3 regions of the Kitasatospora sp. NPDC054768 genome follow, and region 3 is predicted to be linked to each of the others. Evidence: predicted binding sites of a transcription regulator. Region 3 holds the regulator's gene; each other region holds the start of a gene.
The links. The regulator HrcA, encoded in region 3, represses chaperone genes, less so after heat shock. The targets are predictions, from matches to a motif close to TTNGCACTCNGNNNNNCNGAGTGCNAA.
Positions count from the first base shown of each region.

Region 1: a site for HrcA is predicted at 2,358-2,384, ahead of groES (co-chaperone GroES). Genes of this name have one in related genera too.
Region 2: a site for HrcA is predicted at 3,045-3,071, ahead of ACWGKU_RS22035 (FmdB family zinc ribbon protein). Genes of this name have one in related genera too.

Region 1 is NZ_JBSHBN010000168.1:264-8,022, forward strand. Features, by position in the region: partial or broken gene ACWGKU_RS34085 (polysaccharide deacetylase family protein) at 1-481, shown strand, start outside; gene ACWGKU_RS34090 (class I SAM-dependent methyltransferase) at 503-1,687, opposite strand; gene ACWGKU_RS34095 (hypothetical protein) at 1,729-2,058, opposite strand; gene groES (co-chaperone GroES) at 2,525-2,830, shown strand; gene groL (chaperonin GroEL) at 2,947-4,572, shown strand; gene ACWGKU_RS34110 (LysR family transcriptional regulator) at 4,705-5,703, shown strand; gene ACWGKU_RS34115 (WhiB family transcriptional regulator) at 5,803-6,129, opposite strand; gene ACWGKU_RS34120 (response regulator transcription factor) at 6,692-7,303, shown strand.
Region 2 is NZ_JBSHBN010000074.1:3,353-11,111, forward strand. Features, by position in the region: gene ACWGKU_RS22025 (potassium/proton antiporter) at 1-1,198, shown strand, start outside; gene ACWGKU_RS22030 (MFS transporter) at 1,583-2,956, shown strand; gene ACWGKU_RS22035 (FmdB family zinc ribbon protein) at 3,083-3,400, shown strand; gene ACWGKU_RS22040 (hypothetical protein) at 3,739-4,023, shown strand; gene mscL (large conductance mechanosensitive channel protein MscL) at 4,054-4,473, shown strand; gene ACWGKU_RS22050 (hypothetical protein) at 4,509-4,730, opposite strand; gene ACWGKU_RS22055 (sigma-70 family RNA polymerase sigma factor) at 4,908-5,879, opposite strand; gene ACWGKU_RS22060 (phosphatase PAP2 family protein) at 6,304-7,152, shown strand; gene ACWGKU_RS22065 (carbon-nitrogen hydrolase family protein) at 7,254-7,759, shown strand, end outside.
Region 3 is NZ_JBSHBN010000027.1:15,841-23,599, forward strand. Features, by position in the region: gene ACWGKU_RS11110 (Uma2 family endonuclease) at 1-71, shown strand, start outside; gene ACWGKU_RS11115 (DUF3097 domain-containing protein) at 78-905, opposite strand; gene pspAB (PspA-associated protein PspAB) at 937-1,521, opposite strand; gene htpX (zinc metalloprotease HtpX) at 1,554-2,474, opposite strand; gene hrcA (heat-inducible transcriptional repressor HrcA) at 2,764-3,798, shown strand; gene dnaJ (molecular chaperone DnaJ) at 3,874-5,013, shown strand; gene ACWGKU_RS11140 (16S rRNA (uracil(1498)-N(3))-methyltransferase) at 5,089-5,838, shown strand; gene ACWGKU_RS11145 (S41 family peptidase) at 5,970-7,759, shown strand, end outside.

The DNA.
Region 1 (7,759 bases), on a different contig from region 3:
CCTGACCCGGGACATCGTCAGGAACGACTACGCCTACTTCAAGCCGCTCCAGGCCCTGGGCAACCACGTCCAGAACCACACCGTGGACCACCCGGTGATGAGCAGGATCCCGGCGGAGAAGCAGAAGTCCGAGATCTGCGACGCGCAGTCCGCGCTCACCCAGCAGTACGGCGCCGCCCCGCTGCTGTTCCGCCCGCCGTTCGGCGACGGCGCCAACACCCCGACGCTCAACACCTCCGTCCAGCAGTGCGGCCCGCGCGCGATGGTGCTCTGGCGCGAGTCGATGCAGATCCACGACATGCAGTACCAGGCGGGGGACAAGCAGCTGAAGCCCGGCGACATAATCCTGGCGCACTTCCGCGGCCCCAAGGAGCTGAAGGGCGCCACGATGACCCAGATGTTCGGCGACCTGCTGGCCCGGATACAGGAGCAGGGCTTCTCGGTGGCGCGGCTGGAGGACTACATCCAGCCACCCGCGTGACCGACGCCGCGGGTCGACCCCCTAGGACGCCGCGACCGGCTGTCCCAGCATCATCAGCGGCCCGTTGTCGGTGCGGCTGAGGATCACCGTGACGCTGTTCGGCCCGGAGGGCTTGAGCTGGCGGCGCAGCTCCTCCGGGGTGATCGCCATCCCGCGCTTCTTGATCACCACCGTGCCGACCGCCCGCTCGCGCAGCAGCGCCTTCAGCTTCTTGATGTGGAACGGCAGCACGTCGGTGAGCTCGAAGGCGTGCGCGTACGGGGTGGCGACCAGCTCGTCCGAGGTCAGGTAGGCGATCTTCGGGTCGATCAGCCGGCCGCCCACCTGCCCGGCCACCTCGGCCACCAGGTGGGCCCGGATCACCGCGCCGTCCGGCTCGTACAGGTACCGCCCGACCGGGCCGGCCGGCGGGTCGGGCAGGTCGCCGCCGGTCAGGCTGGCGCCCTGCGGCAGCAGGGTGGCGCGGTGCGGGCTCGCGGCCCTGGTGCCGAACCAGAGCACCGCCTCCTTGACGTCACCGTGGTCGGAGACCCACTCGGCCTCGGCGTCCCGGGGCACGGCCTCGTGCGGGATGCCCGGCGCGACCTTCAGCGCGCCGATCGGGGTCCGCCGGCCGGCCTCGATCGCCCAGGAGAGCGGTGGGGCGTACGCCTCCGGGTCGAACACCCGGCCGCGCGAGGTGCGCCGGGCCGGGTCGGTGAACACCGCGTCGTAGCCGGTGACGTCCACCTCGGCGACGTCCGCGCAGCGCACCTCGACCAGCTCGGACAGGCCCAGGGCGGCGGCGTTGGCCGCGGTGGCGGCGCAGGCCGCCGGGTCCTTGTCGACGGCCAGCACCTCGATGCCCGCCCGGGCCAGCGCCAGCACGTCCCCGCCGATGCCGCAGCACAGGTCCGCCAGCCGTCGGACGCCCAGCGCGGCGAACCGCTGCGCCCGCCACTCGGCCACGCTGCGCCGGGTGGACTGCTCGACCCCGTTGGGCGTGAAGTACATCAGGTCGGCGTCCGCCCCGAACTTCGCCCGCGCCCGCTGCCGCAGCCGCGCCTGCCCGAAGGCCGCCGAGACCAGCTCCGCCGGATGCTCCCGGCGCAGGCGGGTCGCCAGCGCCAGCTCCTCCTCGGGGGTGAACTCGCGCAACTCGGCGAGCAGGGCCTGGCCCTCGGGCGTCAGCAGCGGCTGGAGGTTCTCGGTGTCCACGGGGGCCATTCTCGCCGCTCGGCCGGTCGGTGACCGCAGTGGTGCGGCGGTCACCGGCCGATGACGGGGATGCCGGAGGCGAGCCGGCCCACGAGCACGCCCAGCGGTGCTGCGGCCACCGCGGCGTACGGCGTGATCCGGTAGCCGAGCCGTCGGGTGCCCCGGAAGGTCAGGGTCAGCAGCACGAGCAGGACCACGACGCCGAAGACGTCCAGGGCCACGGTCCCGGGGCCGTACAGGGCGAGCAGCTTCAGCACGTTGAGCACGAGCGATCCGAGGAACACCGCGACGGCGGTCACCGCGAGCACCACCGCGGCGAGCACCAGGTCCGCCGCCCAGTGGATCCGCGGCGGCTCGGACGGGGCGGCCGGTCGGCTCACCGGAGCGCCCCCGGGAGGAGCGGCAGCGCGGGCGGGGCGTCCTTCGCGCCGGAGGGGTCGACGCGTACCGGGGTGTCGGTCATGGCAGGAGTCTGCCCGAGGGAGTGCCGCCCGTACAGGTGAACGGCAGTACGGCCCCCAGCAGGGGCGGCGCCGGCGCGGCGAGGGCGGCGTCCCTGGGCCGGGACGGGCCGGGACGCACCGGGATCGAGGTCATGGCAGGAGTCTGCGGGGGCCGGGCCGGGGCGCACATGAGTACGGCTGCTCATCCGCGGAACCGAGGGCCCCAGGGCGCGTCGTTGGCACTCTGGTTGACTGAGTGCTAACACGGCCCTATGGTCGTCCTTGGCACTCTCCACCGGGAGAGTGCTAACGCGACGACGTGTGTCTGACCCCCGCGACGGCAGGCCCGCAGGATCGCCCTACCCGTTAGAAAACCCCGTAATCTCCGAAGGGGAGCTCGGACGTGACCACCAGCAGCAAGGTTGCCATCAAGCCGCTCGAGGACCGCATTGTGGTCCAGCCGCTCGACGCCGAGACCACCACGGCCTCCGGCCTGGTTATCCCGGACACCGCCAAGGAGAAGCCCCAGGAGGGCGTCGTTCTGGCCGTCGGCCCGGGCCGCTTCGAGGACGGCCAGCGTCTGCCGCTCGACGTCGCCGTGGGTGACATCGTCCTGTACTCGAAGTACGGCGGCACCGAGGTGAAGTACCAGGGCGAGGAGTACCTGGTGCTCTCCGCCCGCGACGTCCTCGCGATCATCGAGAAGTAAGACGTTCCGACCCGCCCCGGATCCGTGTCCCAAGTGACAGGGGCCCGGGGCGTGGTTGTTGGTTCACGTAGTTCGGCGGCCGGTGGGCCGGCCGCAGCCCCGAGGGAATAGGGAACATGGCGAAGATCCTGCAGTTCGACGAGGACGCCCGCCGCTCGCTGGAGCGCGGTGTCAACAAGCTGGCCGACACCGTCAAGGTGACCATCGGCCCCAAGGGCCGCAACGTCGTCATCGACAAGAAGTTCGGCGCCCCGACCATCACCAACGACGGTGTCACCATCGCCCGCGAGGTCGAGCTGGACGACCCGTACGAGAACCTTGGCGCGCAGCTCGTCAAGGAGGTCGCCACCAAGACCAACGACGTCGCGGGTGACGGCACCACCACCGCCACCGTGCTGGCCCAGGCCCTGGTCAACGAGGGTCTGCGCAACGTCGCCGCCGGTGCCGGCCCGGCCGCCCTGAAGAAGGGCATCGACAAGGCCGTCGCCGCCGTCTCCGAGCACCTGCTCTCGATCGCCCGCGAGATCGAGGGCAAGGACGACGTCGCCGCCGTCGCGTCCCTCTCCGCCCAGGACACCCAGGTCGGCGAGCTGATCGCCGAGGCGATCGACAAGGTCGGCAAGGACGGTGTCATCACCGTCGAGGAGTCGAACACCTTCGGCGTGGAGCTGGACTTCACCGAGGGCATGCAGTTCGACAAGGGCTACCTGTCGCCGTACTTCGTCACCGACGCGGAGCGGCAGGAGGCGGTCCTGGAGGACCCGTACATCCTGATCAACCAGGGCAAGATCTCCTCCATCCAGGAGCTGCTGCCGCTGCTGGAGAAGATCCTCCAGGGCGGTGCCTCCAAGCCGCTGCTGATCATCGCCGAGGACGTCGACGGCGAGGCGCTGTCGACCCTGGTGGTCAACAAGATCCGCGGCACCTTCAACGCCGTCGCCGTCAAGGCCCCGGGCTTCGGCGACCGCCGCAAGGCGATCCTCGGCGACCTGGCCGTCCTGACCGGCGGCACGGTCATCTCCGAGGAGGTCGGCCTCAAGCTCGACCAGGTCGGCCTGGACGTGCTGGGCACCGCCCGCCGCGTGACCATCACCAAGGACGAGACCACCGTCGTCGACGGCGCCGGTGACTCCGAGGCCGTGGCCGGCCGCGTCGCCCAGATCAAGGGCGAGATCGCCGCGACCGACTCCGACTGGGACCGCGAGAAGCTGCAGGAGCGCCTGGCCAAGCTGGCCGGCGGCGTCTGCGTCATCAAGGTCGGCGCCGCCACCGAGGTGGAGCTGAAGGAGCGCAAGCACCGCCTGGAGGACGCCATCTCGGCGACCCGTGCCGCGGTCGAGGAGGGCATCGTCGCCGGCGGTGGCGCCTCCCTGGTCCACGCCGCCAAGGTGCTGGACGGTGGCCTGGGCCTGTCGGGCGACGAGGCGACCGGTGTCGCGGTCGTCCGCAAGGCGCTGCACGAGCCGCTGCGCTGGATCGCCCAGAACGCCGGCCTGGAGGGCTACGTCATCACCTCCAAGGTCTCCGAGCTGGAGGCCGGCCAGGGCTACAACGCCGCCACCGGCGAGTACGGCGACCTGGTGAAGGCCGGCGTCATCGACCCGGTCAAGGTCACCCGCTCCGCCCTGGAGAACGCCGCCTCGATCGCCTCCCTGCTTCTCACCACCGAGACCCTCGTGGTGGAGAAGAAGGAGGAGGAGGCCGACAACGGTCACGGCCACGGCCACGGCCACTCGCACTGAGGCTCCGACGCCTGACCGGAGGCCCGGTCCGCGCCCCGCGAGGGGTGGCGGGCCGGGCCTCCGGCGTTCACCTTCACCGTTCAACTATCAGTAGAATTTTGCAGAATGCAAAGATTGCCTTATAACTGAGGCATGATCGAGGCCCGCCATCTGCGCGTCCTGCGTGCCGTCGCCCGCACCGGCTCCTTCTCCGCCGCCGCCCGCGAGCTGGGATGTACGCAGCCCGCCATCAGCCAGCAGATGAAGGCGCTGGAGAAGTCGGTGGACACCCCGCTGGTGGTCCGCTCGGGCCGCGGGATGCAGCTCAGCGAGGCCGGCCGGGTCCTGCTCAAGCATGCCACCGGAATCCTGGCCGGGCTCTCGGCCGCCGAGGAGGAGGTGGCCGCGATCGCCGGGCTGCGGGCCGGGCGGGTGCGGCTGGTCTCCTTCCCGACCGCGAGCTCCACCCTGGTGCCGCCCGCGGTCGCCCGCCTGCGGGACGGCCATCCGGGGGTGCGCGTGTCGCTGGTCGAGGCGGAGCCGCCGGAGTCGCTGGCGATGCTGCGCGGCGGCGAGTGCGAGATCGCGCTGGCCTTCCGCTACCCGCAGTCCGACGGCGCCGTCGCGCTCCCGGCGCCGGCCCACGGCACGCCGCGCGAGGCCCGGGCCGAGGCCAATCTGGAGGCGCAGCAGCTGACCGCGGGGTCCGACTGGTCCGATCTGGTGGTCACCCCGCTGCTGGACGACCCGCTGGTGGGCCTGCTGCCCGCCGGCCACGGGCTGGCGGGGCGGGGCGGCGCGGTCGGGCTGGCCGAGCTGGCGGGGGAGCAGTGGATCGCCGGCTGCCCGCAGTGCCGGGGGCACCTGGTGGAGCTGTGCGCCGGGGCGGGCTTCGAGCCGCGGATCGACTTCGCGACGGACGACTACCCGGCGGTGGTCGGCCTGGTGGCGGCCGGGCTGGGGGTGGCGGTGCTGCCCCGGCTGGCGCTCCGGTCGGTGCGTCCTGACGGCGTGTCGACGGTGCCGGTGCACACGGCCTCCGGGGCGCCCGCGGTGCGCCAGGTGGTCGCGCTGACCCTGCCGGACCTGGCGGAGGTGCCGGCCGTGGCGCTGATGCTGGAGCGGCTGGCGGGGGCGGCCGCCGATCGCTGACGGTGGGTGACGGGACCGCGGGGGTCCGGTACGTAGGGTGAGCCAGAAGGCTGAAGCGCCGCGAAGGAACGTTTCTTCACGGCGCTCACGGAGTCGGGTCTAGCGCTGGGCGACCGCCGGCGGGGCCAGCGGGACCTCGATCAGTCGGTGCCGCGAGCGCCCCAGCATCTCCTCGCGCTCGTCCTCGGTCATCCCGCCCCAGACGCCGTACGGCTCACGGACCGCCAGCGCGTGCGCCGCGCACTCGGCGATCACCGGGCAGCGCATGCAGACCTCCTTGGCGCTGGCCTCGCGCGAACTGCGCGCGGCCCCGCGCTCGCCCTCGGGGTGGAAGAAGAGCGAGCTGTCCACGCCACGGCAGGCTGCGGAGAGCTGCCAGTCCCAGAGGTCCGCGTTGGGACCGGGGAGGCGGGAGAAATCTGCCATGGCTCATTCCCTTCAGAGGCTGTCGGCCGTCGGCCGGGCGTTCGGCGGGGCTGCTGCCGAGCGGTGCGGCGGGGCTTCGATGCACTGGTGTGGACACCTGGAAATATGACTTAAGGCAACTCCATGGACAAGTCACCCACACACTGGCACAACAGTCAATGACCATACGAAAGCTATAAAAACGGGCATAGTGGGCAAGGGCTCCGCCGGGCGCGGGCGTGGCAATCGGGTGGCCGACGGGCGCGCGACGTGCCGAATCGGTGTGCGGGTCGTACGCCCACCGCGCGCGAGCTGCGCAAAAGTGCGGCGTGTGCACCGCGATGCGGCTGATCGGTAATGGGTTGGCCACGTACAGTGGTGGAGGTGGCCCCGAAGGCCGTAACTCATTCGAGTGACGGTCGTTGGAAGTGCGGAGGCGGTTAGCGGGCGCCGGACGTCGGGAACGATCGCGGGCAGGTTGGGGCGATCAGGACGGAGTCTGTCGCCGATCGGCCGTGTCGGAGAGGTTCGTACCAGCCAGGAGGCTCAACGTGACGCGGATCAGCTGCGGAGGACGACGGTCATGACTTCCGTTCTCGTTTGCGACGATTCCCCGCTCGCCCGCGAGGCGCTTCGCCGCGCGGTCGCGACCGTACCCGGTGTGGACCGGGTCACCACCGCGACGAACGGGGAGGAGGTCCTCCGCCGCTGGGTGGCCGACCGCTCCGATCTCGTTCTGATGGACGTCCGGATGCCCGGCCTCGGCGGGGTCGAGACGGTCCGGCGGCTGCTGTCCGCCGACCCCGGCGCGCGGATCATCATGCTCACCGTCGCCGAGGACCTCGACGGCGTCGCGCTCGCGGTGGCCGCCGGCGCCCGCGGGTACCTGCACAAGGACGCCTCGCGCGCCGAGCTGCGGGCCACCGTCACCCAGGCCCTCGCCGACCCGACCTGGCGGCTCGCCCCGCGCCGGCTGCGCAGCCCCGACATGGGCGCGGCACCGACGCTGACGGCGCGTGAGATCCAGGTGCTGGAGGGCATGAGCCACGGCCGCAGCAACGCCGAGATCGGCCGTGAACTGTTCCTCTCCGAGGACACCGTCAAGACCCACGCCCGACGGCTGTTCAAGAAGCTCGGGGCCTCCGACCGGGCGCACGCGGTGGCGCTGGGTTTCCGCTGGGGCCTGGTCCGCTGACCACCGGCGGCGCCGCCGGGTGCGGCGTGCCGCCGGCGGTTCCCGGAGCGGGTGCCGCACAGGCGTGTGACGTTACGGTCCCGAGGTTGCACCATGGAGGAGTGGAGCACCTCGGGGACCAGCGGACAGGCACTGCGGCGAACCACACGGCCGCAGGACACTCGGCGGACGGCGCGACGGACGGGACCACCACCGATCGCGGCGGGGCGGGAGGCGGCACGGTGCAGGAGGGGCCGGTGGTGCGGGGCACGCCCTACGGTGCCGCAGCGCATAACGTTCCGGTGCACAACTCCGGACGCGGTGCCGCGTTTTCCCGCTCGACCAGGCACCATGGACCGATGCGCGACGACGTCGCCGGTACGGCCGGCCAGGCGGACCCGGCGGAGGCCGAGCCCTCCGGTCCGGGCCGTGATCCGTCGTACGCCGACCCCGACGGTCCCGTCGGCCTGACCGGCC
Region 2 (7,759 bases), on a different contig from region 3:
CGTCGGCGTCGGCATCAGCGTCTTCGCCACCGCCGCCGGCGCGCACTGGCTGGTCGGCCTGGACTGGCGCACCTCACTGCTGCTGGGCGCCATCGTCTCCTCGACCGACGCGGCCGCCGTCTTCTCCGTCCTGCGGATGGTCCCGCTGCCGCACCGGCTCACCGGCCTGCTGGAGGCCGAGTCCGGCTTCAACGACGCGCCCGTGGTCATCCTGGTCGTCGCCTTCGCCACCACCGGGGAACTGGACACCTGGTACGTCCTGATCGGCACGATCGCCGCCGAGCTGGCGATCGGCGCCGCGGTGGGCCTCGCCGTCGGAAAGATAGGCTCCTACGGGCTCAAGCACGTCGCACTGCCCTCCTCGGGCCTCTACCCGATCGCCGTGATGGCGCTCACCGTGCTCGCGTACGCCGGCGGCGCGCTGCTGCACGGCTCCGGCTTCCTCGCCGTCTACATCAGCGCGGTGATACTCGGGAACTCCAAGCTGCCGCACGGCCCGGCCGTCCGGGGCTTCGCCGACGGACTGGCGTGGATCGGGCAGATCGGCATGTTCGTGCTGCTCGGGCTGCTCGTCACGCCCGAGACCATGGGCGACGCGGTGGTGCCCGCGCTGGTGATCGGCGGAGTGCTGGTGTTCCTGGCACGGCCGCTGTCGGTGATGGTCTCGCTCACCCCGTTCAAGGTGCCGGCCCGCGAGCAGGCACTGCTGAGCTGGGCCGGGCTGCGCGGGGCGGTGCCCATCGTGCTGGCCACCATCCCGGTGGTGTCCGGCGCGCACCGGGCCGAGGACGTCTTCAACATCGTCTTCATCCTCGTCGTGGTCTTCACCCTCCTCCAGGGGCCGACCCTGCCGTGGGTGGCCAAGCGGCTGCGGATCGACGAGGGCGACATGGGCCAGGACCTGGGCATCGAGTCCGCCCCGCTGGAGAAGCTCCACGGGCACCTGCTGTCGGTCGCACTCTCCCCCGCCTCGAAGATGTCGGGCGTGGAGATCAGCGAGCTGCGGCTGCCCAAGGGGGCCGCGGTCACCCTGGTCGTGCGGGAGGGGAACTCCTTCGTGCCGGACAAGGCGACGGTGCTGCGCGGCGGGGACGAACTGCTGGTGGTCACCACGGACGAGGTCGGCGAGGCGGCGGAGCGGCGGCTGCGGGCCGTGGACAAGGGCGGCAAGCTCGCGGGGTGGCTGAACGGGCGGTGAGCGCGGGGGCCGGCTCGGCTCGGCCCCTTCACTGCTCGAACCGGCTGCTCCGGCTCACCCGGCCCGCCCTGCACTCCTCGGCCCGCCCCGGCCCCTCCGGCCCGTCACGGCTGGGGCGGGCCGCCTGGGCCGGGGTCGGCCGAGGGTATCTACGCGCGTAACTGATACGATGGTTCGATCATCCGTATAACCATCGCTAGACCACCCCCAATTTCTGCCTGACGCAGAGTTGGCGCGACCGCTCGGCGGCCGCGGTCCGGCTCCCGGCCACCACGCCGGACCGGCCCGGTATCTACCCCGGTCGACGCGCGAGAGGACGACTCTCGGCGCCGTCGGGGCCACACCATGCCCTGCCGCGCTACCAGGCAGCAGGAAGGACCGACCGTGACGGCGCGCCGAACGGTCGACACCGCCGCGGACCACGCGGCCACCCCCGCAGCTCCGGCCCCCGCCCGCGTCGGGTACGGCGAGCTGCTGCGCACGCCCGGGGCCTGGACGTTCCTGTCCCCCGCCCTGGTCGCGCGGCTGCCGTACGCGATGCTCAGCATGGGCATCCTGCTGCTCGTCACCCGGACCCACGGCTCGTACGGCACCGCCGGTACGGTCACCGCCGTCGCCGCCGTCGCCCAGGCCCTGGTCGGGCCGCAGACCGGGCGGCTCGCGGACCGCTACGGCCAGGCCGCGGTGCTCGTCCCGACCGTCCTGGTGCACGCGGCCGCGGTCGGCGCGCTGATCGCGCTCGCGCTCGGTCACGCGCCCGCCTGGAGCCTGTTCCTGGCCGCCGTCCCGGCCGGTGCGAGCGTTCCGCAGGTCGGCGCGATGGTCCGGGCCCGCTGGGTGGCCACGTTCACCGCGGACGGCGCCTCCGACGCCTCCGCGGCCCGGGTGAGCACCGCCTTCGCCTTCGAGTCCGTGACGGACGAGTTCACCTTCGTGATCGGCCCGATCCTGGCCTCCGGCATCGCCGCCCTCGCCAACCCGGCCACCGCCCTGGTCGCCGAGGCCGCGCTGACCCTCGTCGGCGGCCTGGCCTTCGCCGCCCAGCGGCGCACCGCCCCGGCCCGGATCGTGCCGCAGCCCGGCACCAAGCGCGCCTCGGCGCTCGCCTCCCCCGGCGTCCGCCTGCTGGCCGGGACCTTCCTCGGGGTCGGCGCGGTGTTCGGCGGCATGCAGGTATCGGTGAACGCCTTCGCCGACTCGGTCGGGCAGCACGACGCCGGCGGCACCGTGTACGGGATCTTCGCCGGCGGCTCGATGCTGGCCGGCGTGCTGTACGGCGTGATCGCCTGGCGGCGGCCGGTGCAGCAGCGGATGCTGATCAGCTACACGCTGCTGGTCCTGGGCTGCTCGGTGCTGTGGGCGATGCCCAACCTGGTCGCGCTGACCGTCGCCGGGCTGGTCTGCGGGCTGGCCATCGCACCGACCCTGATCAGCGGCTACACCCTGGTCGAGACGCTGGTCGCGGACGGGGCCAAGACGGAGGCCTTCACCTGGCTGACCGGCGCCATCGGGCTGGGGCTGGCCGTCGGCTCGATGGCGGCGGGCCGGCTGATCGACGGGCACGGGCCCTCGACCGGGTTCCTGGTGCCGGTGGCCGGGGCCGGACTGGGGCTGATCGTGCTGCTCTCGCTGCGGCACCTGCTGGTGGCACCGGGACCCGGGGCGGCCGTCGCGGGCACCTCTCCGGCCCGGGGTTCGGGCGACGTCCCGGCGGAGCACGGCGGTGCCGGGCGGCTGGTGGGCGCGGCCAAGGGCTGAGCGGGAGGCGGTCCGGCGGCCGGGCCCGGCCCATCTCACACCGGAGTCGCTGGACTGATCCCGCGGAATGCCGCATCATTGACCATCGTTAGCACTCATCAGGCGAGAGTGCCAGGAGGAAGACAAGTGCCCACGTACCAGTACCAGTGCACCGAGTGCGGCAACGGCCTGGAGGCGGTGCAGAAGTTCACCGACGAGGCGCTGACCACGTGCCCCGACTGCCAGGGACGACTCCGCAAGGTCTTCTCGGCCGTGGGCGTCGTGTTCAAGGGCTCCGGCTTCTACCGGACCGACAGCCGCTCGTCCTCCAGCAGCACGGTGGGCGCCGGGTCGTCGTCGACCCCCTCGACGTCGTCCGCCACGTCCACGTCCTCCTCGGCTTCGTCCTCGTCGTCGAGCTCCGGCTCCTCGTCGTCGTCCAGCCCGGCTCCCGCCGCGAGCTGACCTCGGCGCCGGGCCATCGGCCCGGGACGGCCCGCAGACCTCGGAGAGGCCCGTCGGCCCCGCTTCCACGCGGGGACGGCGGGCCTCTCCGCGTTTCCGCCGACTCCAGCCGTCGACCTCCCCTCTTCCCCCTCCCCCTTCTTCCCCCGCTGCGGCCCCATGGGCTTTTCCGTCACCCCGGACGGGCCGGAGCACCTCGTGCGGGTGAACGAAGTTGTCCACAGGGCCCGGTTATCCACAGGACTGGGGAAAATGCTGTCCGAGTTCGCCGGAAACGCTCATCGTGTGGGCATCCGGTCCGCGAGGGGCCGGGCCGCCGACACTCCGGAGGTGCGTCGATGACGACCGCGAACTTCTCCCTGCCCCTGCCCCTCCCGCTGCCCGCGCCCGCCGTGCCGCCCCGGCAGGAGCTGCCGGGCTTCCCGCCGATCCGGCGCGGGTGCGGCGGGTGGCACCGCTGGCGCAGTGCGGTGCGACGGCGGGCCGGGGTGCCCGTCCTGGTGCTGCTCGCGGTGGCGGCGGCGCTGGCGCTGGGGCCCGCGCGGGCCGGTCTGCCGCCTCCCCAGGGGGGCGCGCTGGGCCGGACGGGTTGTCAATCCGGGACTACGGAAGATCACCCGTAACCGGGGGGCGACTTCGTCGTTCGAGGCGGCATGAAGGGCTTCAAGGAATTCCTGCTGCGTGGAAATGTCATCGACCTCGCCGTGGCCGTGGTCATCGGCGCGGCCTTCACCAACATCGTCAACGCCTTCGTCAAGGGCGTGATCAATCCACTCGTCGGCGTCTTCGGGACAAAAGACCTCGCGTCCTACAGTTCCTGCCTCAAGGGGCCCTGCGAGGCGAGCCCGACCGGCGAGGTCACGTCCGGAATCCTCATCCTGTGGGGATCGGTGATCAGCGCCGCAATCCAGTTCCTGATCACCGCGGCGGTCGTCTACTTCGTTCTGATCGTGCCCATGAACAAGCTGGCGGCCCACCGCAAGACCCTCGCCGAGAAGGCGGCGGACCTCGAAGCCAAGGAGGTCACCCTGCTGACCGAGATCCGCGACGCGCTGGTCGCGCCGCTGCGCTGACCGACGGGTGCCGGTCGGCGCCCGGTCCCCGTTCCTCAGCCCCCGTGGTGTGGCGGGCGCTGGCTCAGGTACCAGTCCAGCCCCCGTCCACCACCCTCCCCCGCCCCGGGGCGGGCACCCCAGCCCGCATCGGTGTCGTCACTGGACTGCTGGTCCAACGGGTCCCGGAAGACCAGCCGGGCCTTGGCGGCCGCAGCCTCCCGGGGCTCCTGCGCCCGGTCCTGCTCCTGGCCCTTTTCCTGCCCCTGCTCGCTCACGCCGTCCACTCCGTCCACTCGTCCCTCCCCTCCAGCCTAAGAGCCCCGCGGCACGCCTCGGGCCCCGGTGCGGAACGCTCCGCGCCAGGGCCCGGATGAGGGCTCGGCCCATGGGCCCGACCGGTCCGTCGGGCAACCTGCCAGGCGGAACTGTCGGGTGGCCTGTCGGCTCGCCTGTCAGGCGGCTTCGAAGCCCGCGTGGTCGGCGATCTTCTTCAGCTCGGCCAGCGCGTGCTTCTCGATCTGGCGGATCCGCTCGCGGGTGAGGCCGTGCTGCTTGCCCACCTCGGTGAGGGTGCGCTCGCGGCCGTCCTCCATCCCGTAGCGGGAGCGGATGATCGAGGCGGTGCGGTCGTCCAACCGCCCGATCAGGTCGTCCAGTTCCTCGCGGCGGAGCATGACCATCACGGCGTCCTCGGGGGACGTGGCCCCGGTGTCCTCGACGAGGTCACCGAACTGGGTCTCGCCCTCGTCGTCGACCGACATGTTGAGGCTGACCGGGTCGCGCGCCCAGTCCAGCACGTCCTTGATCCGGGCCTCGGTGGTGTCCAGCTCGGCCGCGATCTCGGCCGGCTCCGCCTCACGGCCCAGCTCCTTGGACTTCTCCCGCTGCACCCGCCGGATCCGCCCGAGCTCCTCCACCAGGTGCACGGGCAGCCGAATGGTGCGGGACTGGTCGGCGATGGACCGGGTGATCGCCTGCCGAATCCACCACGTCGCGTACGTGGAGAACTTGAAGCCCTTGGCGTAGTCGAACTTCTCGACGGCGCGCACCAGGCCCGCGTTGCCCTCCTGGATGAGGTCCAGCAGCGGCAGGCCGCTGCGCGGGTAGCGACGGGCGACGGCGACCACGAGCCGGAGGTTGGACCGGATGAAGACGTCCTTGGCGCGCTCGGCGTCGGCGGCTATCGTCTCCAGCTCCTCGCGCGTGACGCCGTCGGGGAGTCCGCCCTCGTCCATCAGGTGCTGGGCGTACACGCCGGCCTCGATCCGCAGCGAGAGCTCGACCTCCTCGGCGGCATCGAGCAGGGGTGTCCTGGCGATCTCGTCGAGGTACATGCCGACCAGGTCGCGGTCGGCCTCAAGGTTGGTCGGGCGGGCCGCGCGACTCCGGTCGGCCCTGTCGCGAACGACGGCACGGGTGGCCATGCTTGCTCCCTTTGCTGGTATTGCCGAGGTCTGCCTGCCTGCCTCGTGAGGGCAAGAAGTGCGGGCCCCTGGAGGCACACACGTAACGATCCAACGAACAGAATCCGGACAACATTCCCAAGTCACTCAGATTCTTCCCGGCGATGCAGTATCCTGCCGGTTTTCACCCCGGCCTCGAACGCTGAGTGATCGGTCGGGCGCGTCCCGTGCCATCGGCCGGCCGCTCCGGGAGCGATGTCTTCACTCGACCCACACGCTGCCGCCGCCCACCCGTTGAACCCGCGAACGGCCGCCGGCGTTCCCCGCGTTCCCCGCTTTCCGCCGCCGCACGCACCCCGGCACACGCAGGTCCTCCTCACAAACGATGCCGAATCGCTATCACTCCGGCTCTTGCCCGGCACGGGACACTGGGAAGGTGTCAGTCATGCACCTGACCAACAGCACGAACCGCCTCACTGCGCGCAACCGCAGTCTCCTTCGGGACACCGCGCTCGCACTGGGCTGTGCCGCGCTGTTCGGCCTGCTGGCCGCTCCGGTGACCGGCCAGTGGCACCCGCTGGTCCGCTTCGACCAGGAGTGGATCGGCGAACTGCACACCTACGCCCGGGAACACCGGGTGTGGACCGCCTCCGTGCAGACGCTCTCGGACATCGGCGGCACCGTCACGATGCGGACGCTGCTCGGAATCGCCGCCGGGTGGCTCTGGTTGATCGGCGCACGGGTGCTGGCCGGCTGGGTGGCCGCCCAGGCCCTGGTCGGCTGGGGCGCCCAGTGGGCGCTGAAGCTGGCCTTCGGCCGCAGCCGCCCCTCCTTCACCGATCCGGTCTCGCACGCCGACGGCCCGGCCTTCCCCTCCGGACACGCCATGGCCTCGGCGATCACCTGCGCCGTCCTGGTCGGCCTGCTCTGGTACCGGGTCCGCCGGCGCGGCCGCACCGCCGCCTGCCTGGTGGCGGCGGCCACGGTGCTGACCATCGGCTGGACCCGGATCGCGCTCGGGGTGCACTGGCCCAGCGACGTCCTGGCCGGCTGGCTGGCCGCCGGCATCGTGCTGGGCACCGTGACCGCCGTGATCCAGGTCTGGCGCCCCGGCGCCCTGGCCCGGGATGTACGGCGGGTCAACTGGCGCACCAGGGACCGGGTCCAGCGGGTCGTCGTGTCGGGCGGGCGCTCCTCGCGCACGGCCGCCCCGCTGGACGAGGACGGGCCGCACGGCCCGCCGGAGGAGGTCCCGGGCGACCCGTCCGGCCGGGCCGACGAGACCGTCCGCTGAGGCCTCGTCACCCCACGGCCCGCTCCCGGCCACCACCGGCCACCACCGGCCACCACCGGCCACCACCGGCCACCACCGGCCACCACGCTAGCGTGACGGCCATGCCCGACACCACCGCCCCCATCTCCCCCGCCGCGCCCGCCGGTTACCCCGAGCGCCCGCTGCGGATCGCCACCGTCCAGGCCCAGGCCGTGGCCGGTGACATACCCGCCAACGTCGCCCAGGCCGCCGAACTGATCCGCGAGGCCGCCCGGGCCGGCGCCCGGCTGGTGCTGTTCGCGGAGAAGGTCCTCTCCGGGTACGAGCCCGAGCTGATCAGCGCCGACCCCGTCAAGTACGCCGTCCAGCCCGGCGATCCGCGCCTCACGCCGATCGCCGAGGCCTGCCGCGAGACCGGCACCGCCGCCATCGTCGGCGCCGCCGTACGGGACGGCGCCGACCTGCGCGTCTCCGCCCTCGTCCTGGGCCCGGACGGCGAGTTCGTCACCCGCTACGACAAGCAGCACCTGTTCATGACCGAACGCGAGCACTACCGCCCCGGGACGGCCGGCTGCACCCTGGAGCTGGACGGCTGGCGGCTCGGGCTCGGCGTCTGCTACGACTCCGG
Region 3 (7,759 bases):
TCGGCGAGCCCGTCCCCATCGAGCTGCTTGAAATCAATCTGGACACCACGGACTTTCAGAAATACGTCTGACCGGCCTCACTCCGGCAGGGCCGTGAAGTCGATCAGCTCCTCCACCCGGCCCAGCAGTTCGGGCTCAAGGTCCCTGTAGCTGTTCACCTTCGACAGGATGTGCTTCCAGGCCGCCGGGGTGTCCACCGGCCAGCCGAGGCGGCGGCAGGTGCCCTCCTTCCAGTCCTCGCCCCGCGGGACGGCGGGCCAGCCGGGGATGCCCACGCTGGAGGGCTTCACGGCCTGCCAGATGTCGATGTAGGGGTGGCCGGCGACCAGCACCGAGTCGCCGGTGACCTGGGCGGCGATGCGGTGCTCCTTCGTCCCCGGCAGCAGGTGGTCGACCAGGACGCCGAGGCGGCGGCCGGGGCCGGGGGCGAAGTCGGCGACGATCGCGGGCAGGTCGTCGATGCCGCGCAGGTACTCGACGACGACGCCCTCGGTCCGCAGGTCGTCGCCCCAGACCCGCTCGACCAGCTCGGCGTCGTGCCGGCCCTCGACGTAGATCCGGGACTCGCGGGCGACCCGGGCGCGGGCGTTCGGGACGGCGACGGAGCCGGAGGCGGTGCGGCCCGGCGTCCGGGCGGGAGCCGGGCCGGCCGGCCGGACCAGGGTGACGGCCCGGCCCTCCAGCAGGAAGCCGCGCGGCACCAGCGGGAACACCCGGTGCTTGCCGAACCGGTCCTCCAGGGTGACGGTGAACCCCTCGGCGGTCTTCTCGCAGCGCACCACCGCCCCGCAGAAGCCGGTCGCCGTCTCCTCGACCACCAGGTCCCGCTCGGCGGGCACCTCCGGGGCGGGCTGCTGCTTCTTCCACGGCGGGGTCAGGTCGGGTCCGTACTGGCGGCTGCGCATACGGGTGATCATAGGGACGGCGGACGGTGTGTCAGAGGCCCGGCGCGCCCCAGACCGGGAACCAGCGGCTCAGGTCCTTCTCCAGCCGCAGGTCGTTCCCCAGCATCGCGTTGACCTGCAGCTCCAGCGGGCTGTTGCGCTTCTCCCCACCGCCGGGCATCGGGGCGAAGGGGTAGAACGTCCCGCGCTTGTAGAGGTAGACCAGGGCCAGCGACCGCCCCTGCGGATCGCGGAAGCCGACCAGCGAGCAGAGCAGCTGCGGCCCGAAGCCGTTCGCCTCCAGCTCGCTGTTGACCGCGTGCAGGTCGTTGACCAGCTCCGGCAGCTCCTCGGGCCGGTGCCGGGCGAGCAGCCAGGAGTAGCCGTAGTCGTCCTTGGAGGCCTCCACCGGGACGCCGCCGCGCTCGGTGTCGGCGTCCAGCAGGGCCCGGACCTGCTGCTCGACCTGGACGAAGGCCGCACCCTCGACGGCCGCGAAGCAGACCGAGCCGAGCCCGGTGGGGGTGAACCCGGCCCCGGCCTCCAGGGTGAGCGCGGCGGACGGCACGCCGAACAGCTGGTCGAGGTCGGGCTTGACGGGCTTGGTGCGGCCGAACAGGGTGTCCAGGATTCCCACGGCGGTCCTCTCGCGTCAGGGGCTCGGCGGGTTCAGCGGCCGAGCTGCTCGGAGATCCTCGCCAGCTGCTCCAGCCGCTTCTCCAGGCTGGGGTGGGTGGAGAACAGCTGCGAGGCGGCCTCCCGGGCGCTCAGCGCGGGGGCGAAGTAGAAGGCGTTGTACGGCTGCGCCTGGCGCAGGTCCTTGCTGGGGATGGCCGCGATCTGCCCGGTCACCTTGGTGAGCGCCGAGGCCAGGGCGCTGGGCCGGCCGGTGAGCTGGGCGGCGGCCCGGTCGGCGGCCAGTTCGCGGTAGCGGGAGAGCAGCCGGGTGAGCAGGAAGCTGATCGCGTAGACGACGATCGACACCAGCGGGATGATCAGCGCCAGGATGGCGGCGTTCTGGTCGTTGTTGTTGCGCCCGCCGCCCATGAAACCGCCGTACACGGCGATCCGGGTCATCGCCCCGGCGAGGACGCCGAGGAACCCGGCGATCGTCATCACCGCGACGTCCCGGTGGGCGACGTGCGACAGCTCGTGCGCGAGGACTCCCTCCAGTTCCTCCGGTTCCAGCCGGCGCAGCAGCCCGGTGGTCACGCAGATCACCGCGTTCTGCGGGTTGCGGCCGGTGGCGAAGGCGTTCGGCATGTCGTTGTCGGCGACCGCCACCCGCGGTTTGGGCATGTCGGCCAGGGCGCAGAGCCGGTCGACGGTGCCGTGGAGTTGGGGGAACTGTTCCGGGGACACCTGGTGGGCGCCCATCGCCCGTTCGGTGATCTTGTCGCTGAACCAGAACTGGGCCACGAACAGCCCGCCGGAGATCAGGACGATCAGTGGCCAGGCGCCGCGCAGCAGCGCGATCAGCAGGCCGGTGAAACCGACGTACAGCAACCCGATCACGAACATCGTCGCGACCATGCGGCCGGTCAGGCCGCGGTCGGGCGCGAAACGGGTGTGCTGGCCCGAGCTCGACATCGCTTGCTCCTCCGTTCGCCGTCGCTTTCGATGCTGCCACCCGGACGGCCTCCCGGCACCACCCCGGTGCCGGGAGGATCGAACCGCCGGGGCCCCGCGGGCCGTGTCCGGAACTGCGGGGAGGATCACGCCCCTCGGGCCGTTCCTGCCGTGGGACCCGGGCCTTACACTGGCAGGTACGGTTCTGGCACTCGTAGGTTCAGAGTGCCAAGACCAGGGGCCTCCCGGAGCGGCCCGCAGCAGCGAGGGACACAGTCGGACAACGTGCGAAGACGGAGGTGCGTGCCCCATGGCCGGTGAGGTCCGCCAGCTGGACGAACGCAAGCTCGCCGTACTCCGCGCGATCGTGCAGGACTACGTGGGCACCGAGGAGCCGGTCGGCTCCAAGGCCCTGGTGGAACGGCACAACCTCGGGGTCTCGCCGGCGACCGTCCGCAACGACATGGCGGCGCTGGAGGAGGAGGGCTACATCCACCAGCCGCACACCAGCGCCGGCCGTATCCCGACCGACAAGGGGTACCGCCTCTTCGTCGACAAGCTCGCCGAGATCAAGCCGATGAGCGCCCCCGAGCGCCGGGCCATCCGGCACTTCCTGGACGGCGCGGTCGACCTGGACGACGTGGTCGCCCGCACCGTGCGGCTGCTCGCCCAGCTGACCCGGCAGGTCGCGGTGGTGCAGTACCCCTCGCTGACGCGCTCCACCGTCCGGCACATCGAGCTGGTGGCGCTGGCCCCGGCCAAGGTGATGCTGGTACTGATCACCAACACCGGCCGGGTCGAGCAGCGGATGGTCGACTGCCCGGGCTCGGTCGGCGAGACGGTGCTGGCGGACCTGCGGGCCCGGATCAACGCGAGAGCCGCCGGCCGGCGCCTCCCGGAGGTCCCGGGGCTGCTGGAGGAGCTGCCGGCGCTGTTCGAACAGGCCGACCGGCCGACGGTCAGCACGGTCCTGGCGACCCTGTTCGAGACGCTCGCCGAGCAGAACGAGGAGCGGATCATGCTGGCCGGCACGGCCAACCTGACCCGCTTCGGGCACGACTTCCCGCTCACCATCCAGCCGGTGCTGGAGGCCCTGGAGGAGCAGGTCATCCTGCTCCGCCTCCTGGGTGAGACCGCGGACGCCGCGATGACGGTCCGGATCGGGCGGGAGAACGCCTATGAAGGGCTGAATTCCACCTCGATCGTTTCGGTCGGCTACGGTTCGGGCGACGAGAGCGTGGCGAAACTGGGTGTGATCGGTCCGACCCGGATGGACTACCCCGGCACAATGGGGGCGGTGCGAGCGGTGGCGCGGTACGTGGGCCAGATCCTGGCCGAGTCCTAGCAAGGGCCACCGTTAGAATTTCAACGGTGGCGTCCAGTCGCAGCACTACTACAGGCGGAACAAGCGGAGCATTTGGTGGCCACGGACTACTACGCGGTACTCGGCGTCCGACGGGATGCGGGGCAGGACGAGATCAAGAAGGCGTTCCGGCGCCTGGCACGCGAACTGCACCCGGACGTCAACCCGGACCCGAAGACGCAGGAGCGGTTCAAGGAGATCAACGCCGCCTACGAGGTGCTCTCCGACCCGCAGAAGCGTCAGGTCTACGACCTCGGCGGGGACCCGCTGTCCCCGGGCGGCGGCGGTGCCGGCGGCTTCGGCGCCGGCGCGGCGGGCTTCGGCTTCTCCGACATCATGGACGCCTTCTTCGGCGCCGCGGCCGGCCAGCGCGGCCCGCGCTCGCGCACCCGCCGCGGCCAGGACGCCATGATCCGGCTGGAGATCACCCTGGAGGAGGCCGCGTTCGGCACCACCAAGGAACTCCAGGTCGACACCGCCGTCACCTGCACCACCTGCAGCGGCGAGGGCGCGGCCCCCGGCACCTCGGCGCAGACCTGTGACATGTGCCGCGGCAAGGGCGAGGTCTCCCAGGTCACCCGGTCCTTCCTGGGCCAGGTCATGACCTCCCGCCCCTGCCCGCAGTGCCAGGGCTTCGGCACCGTCGTGCCGACCCCGTGCCCGGAGTGCGCCGGCGACGGCCGCGTGCGCGCCCGCCGCACCCTGACCGTCAAGATCCCGGCCGGGGTCGACAACGGCACCCGGATCCAGCTGGCCGGCGAGGGCGAGGTCGGCCCCGGCGGCGGCCCGGCCGGCGACCTGTACGTCGAGATCGCCGAGACCACCCACGCCATCTTCCAGCGGCGCGGGGACGACCTGCACTGCACCGTCACCATCCCGATGACGGCGGCCTCGCTCGGCACCCGGGTGCCGCTGCAGACCCTGGACGGCCTGGAGGAGGTCGACATCCGGCCCGGCACCCAGTCCGGCCAGTCGATCCCGCTGCACGGCCGGGGCATCACCCACCTGCGCGGCGGCGGCCGGGGCGACCTGATAGTGCACGTCGAGGTGAAGACGCCCACCAAGCTCGACGCCGAGCAGGAGGAGCTGCTGCGCCGCCTCGCGGTGCTGCGCGGCGAGGAGCAGCCGTCCGGCCAGTTCGCGCCGGGCCAGCAGGGCCTGTTCTCCCGCCTGAAGGACGCCTTCAACGGCCGGTAGTCGTCCGCGGAGGGGTGCCGGGGGATCCCGGCACCCCTTCCGTGTTCCCGTCCCACTCCTGGAGGTTCCCCCGTCATGACCGCGCCCGTCTTCGTCGTCGAGACCGAGCGGATCGCCGCCGCCGTGCCCGGGGCCGTGGTGCGTCTGGACGGCCCGGAGGGGCGGCACGCGGCCGCGGTGAAGCGGCTGGAGCGGGGCGAGGCGGTCACCCTGGCCGACGGGCTGGGACTCGGGGTGGACGGCACGGTCGCCGAGGTGCTCGGCAAGGACGCGATCGACGTGACGGTCGCCGCCGTGCGCCGGGAGCCGGAGCCCGCGCCGCGGATCGTGGTCGTCCAGGCGCTGCCCAAGGGCGACCGCGGCGAGCTGGCCGTGGAGACGATGACCGAGGTCGGCGTGGACGTGGTGGTCCCGTGGTCCGCCTCGCGCTGCATCACCCAGTGGAAGGGCGAGCGCGGCGCCAAGGCGCTCGCCAAGTGGCGGGCCACCGCCCGGGAGGCGGGCAAGCAGTCCCGCCGGCTGCGCTTCCCCGAGGTCCGCGAGCCGATGACCACCCGGCAGCTGGCGCCGGTGCTGGCGCAGGCCGCGTTCGCCGCCGTGCTGCACGAGGAGGGCGCCGAGCCGCTGGCGCACGCCGGGCTGCCGGAGGGCGGGGACATCGTGCTGGTGGTCGGCCCCGAGGGCGGGGTCTCCCCGGAGGAGCTGGCCGTCTTCGCCGAGGCGGGCGCCAAGCCGTACCGGCTGGGCTCCTCGGTGCTGCGCACCTCGACCGCCGGGGTGGCCGCCGGCGCGCTGCTGCTCGGGCGCACCGGCCGCTGGTCGTGACGGCGGCCGTGCAGGCGGTCGGGGCGGCCTGCGGGGCGGTTCCCGGGAGGGCGTAACAGCCCTCCGCGGGCGGCGCCGGAAGTCTGGGAAAAACGGCGCGGATCGTACGCGCACCTGCTTAGGCTGGCCGGGTGACGGACTCCCTGAGCACCTCCTCGAACAGCTCGGCGGGCGCCTACCTGCGCCATCCCCACCTGCACGGCGACCTGGTCGCCTTCGTCGCCGAGGACGACCTCTGGCTCGCCCCGCTGGACGGCGGCCGGGCCTGGCGGCTGACGGCGGACCACCTGCCGGTCCACCACCCGAGGTTCTCCCCGGACGGGCGGCACCTCGCCTTCACCTCCACCCGGGACGGCGCGCCCGAGGTGCACGTGGTGCCGGTGGACGGCGGCCCGGCGCGCCGGCTCACCCACTGGGGCAGCCACCAGACCCGGGTGCTCGGCTGGACCGCCGACGGCCGCCCGATCGCCGCCACCGCCGCGGGCGAGGCCAGTTTCCGCCGCACCTGGGCGCACGCCGTGCCGCTGGACGGCGGCGAGCCGCAGCGGCTGCCGTACGGGCCGGTCGGCGGGCTCGCCTTCGAGCCGGGCGGGGACCGGGTGCTGCTGAGCAGCGTCAACGGTCGCGACCCGGCCTGGTGGAAGCGGTACCGGGGCGGGCGGGCCGGCAAGCTGTGGCTGGGCCGGGACGAGTTCGTCCGCGTCCACGCGGAGCTGGACGGGCAGCTGGACTCCCCGCTGTGGGTGGCCGGGCCGGGCGGGCGGGGCGGCCGGATCGCCTTCCTGTCCGACCACGAGGGCGTCGGCGAGCTGTGGTCCAGCGGCCCGGACGGCACCGACCTGCGCCGCCACACCGCCGACCCGGACGGCTTCTACGCCCGCGGCGCCACCACCGACGGCACCCGGGTGGTCCTCCACCGGGCCGGCGACCTCTGGCTGCTGGACGACCTGGACGGCGCCGAGCCGCGCCGGCTGGAGGTCCGCCTCGCCGGTCCGCGGGCCGGGCGCCGCCCCCGCCCGGTGCCCGCCGCGCACTGGCTGGACTCCGTCGCCCCCGACCGCACCGGCCGGGGCAGCGCCGTGGTGGTGCGCGGCAGCGTGCACTGGCTGACCCACCGCGAGGGCCCGGCCCGGGTGCTGGACGAGACCCCGGGCGTGCGCGGGCGGCTGGTCCGGGTGGTGCCGGGCGAGGACGGCACCCAGGGCGTGCTGTGGGTGTCCGACGCCGAGGGCGAGGACGCCCTGGAGTTCGCCCCCGACCTGCACGGCGCCGAGCGCCGCCGGCTGGCCGCCGGGCAGCTCGGCCGGGTCAACTCGCTGGTGGTCTCGCCGGACGGCAAGCAGGCCGCGCTCGGCGTGCACGACGGCCGGGTGCTGCTGGTCTCGCTGGCCGACGGCGCCGTGCACGAGCTGGACCGCAGCGCCGACGGAGAGGCCGGCGGGCCGGCCTTCAGCCCGGATTCGGCCTGGCTGGCCTGGTCGCGCCCGGTGCGCGGGATGGGCCCCCACTCGCTGCGCCAGATCGTGCTGGCCAACCTGGCCACCCGGACGGTCGGCGAGGTCACCCAGCCGCGCTTCGTGGACACCTCGCCCTCCTTCACCGCGGACGGGCGCTACCTGGCCTTCCTGTCGGTGCGCAACTTCGACCCGGTCTACGACGCGCACGTCTTCGACCTGTCCTTCCCGAACGGCTGCCGCCCCTACCTGGTCACGCTGGCCGCCGACACGCCCTCCCCGTTCGGGCCGCAGCGGGCCGGGCGCCCGCTCGGTGGGGAGGAGGACGAGCCGAAGGCCCGGAAGGCGGACGGCGAGGAGGCGGCGGCCGACGCCGCGCCGGTGACCAGGGTGGACCTGGACGGCATCGCCGACCGGATCGTCCCCTTCCCGGTCGAGGGCGGCCGCTTCGAGGACCTGGCCGCCGC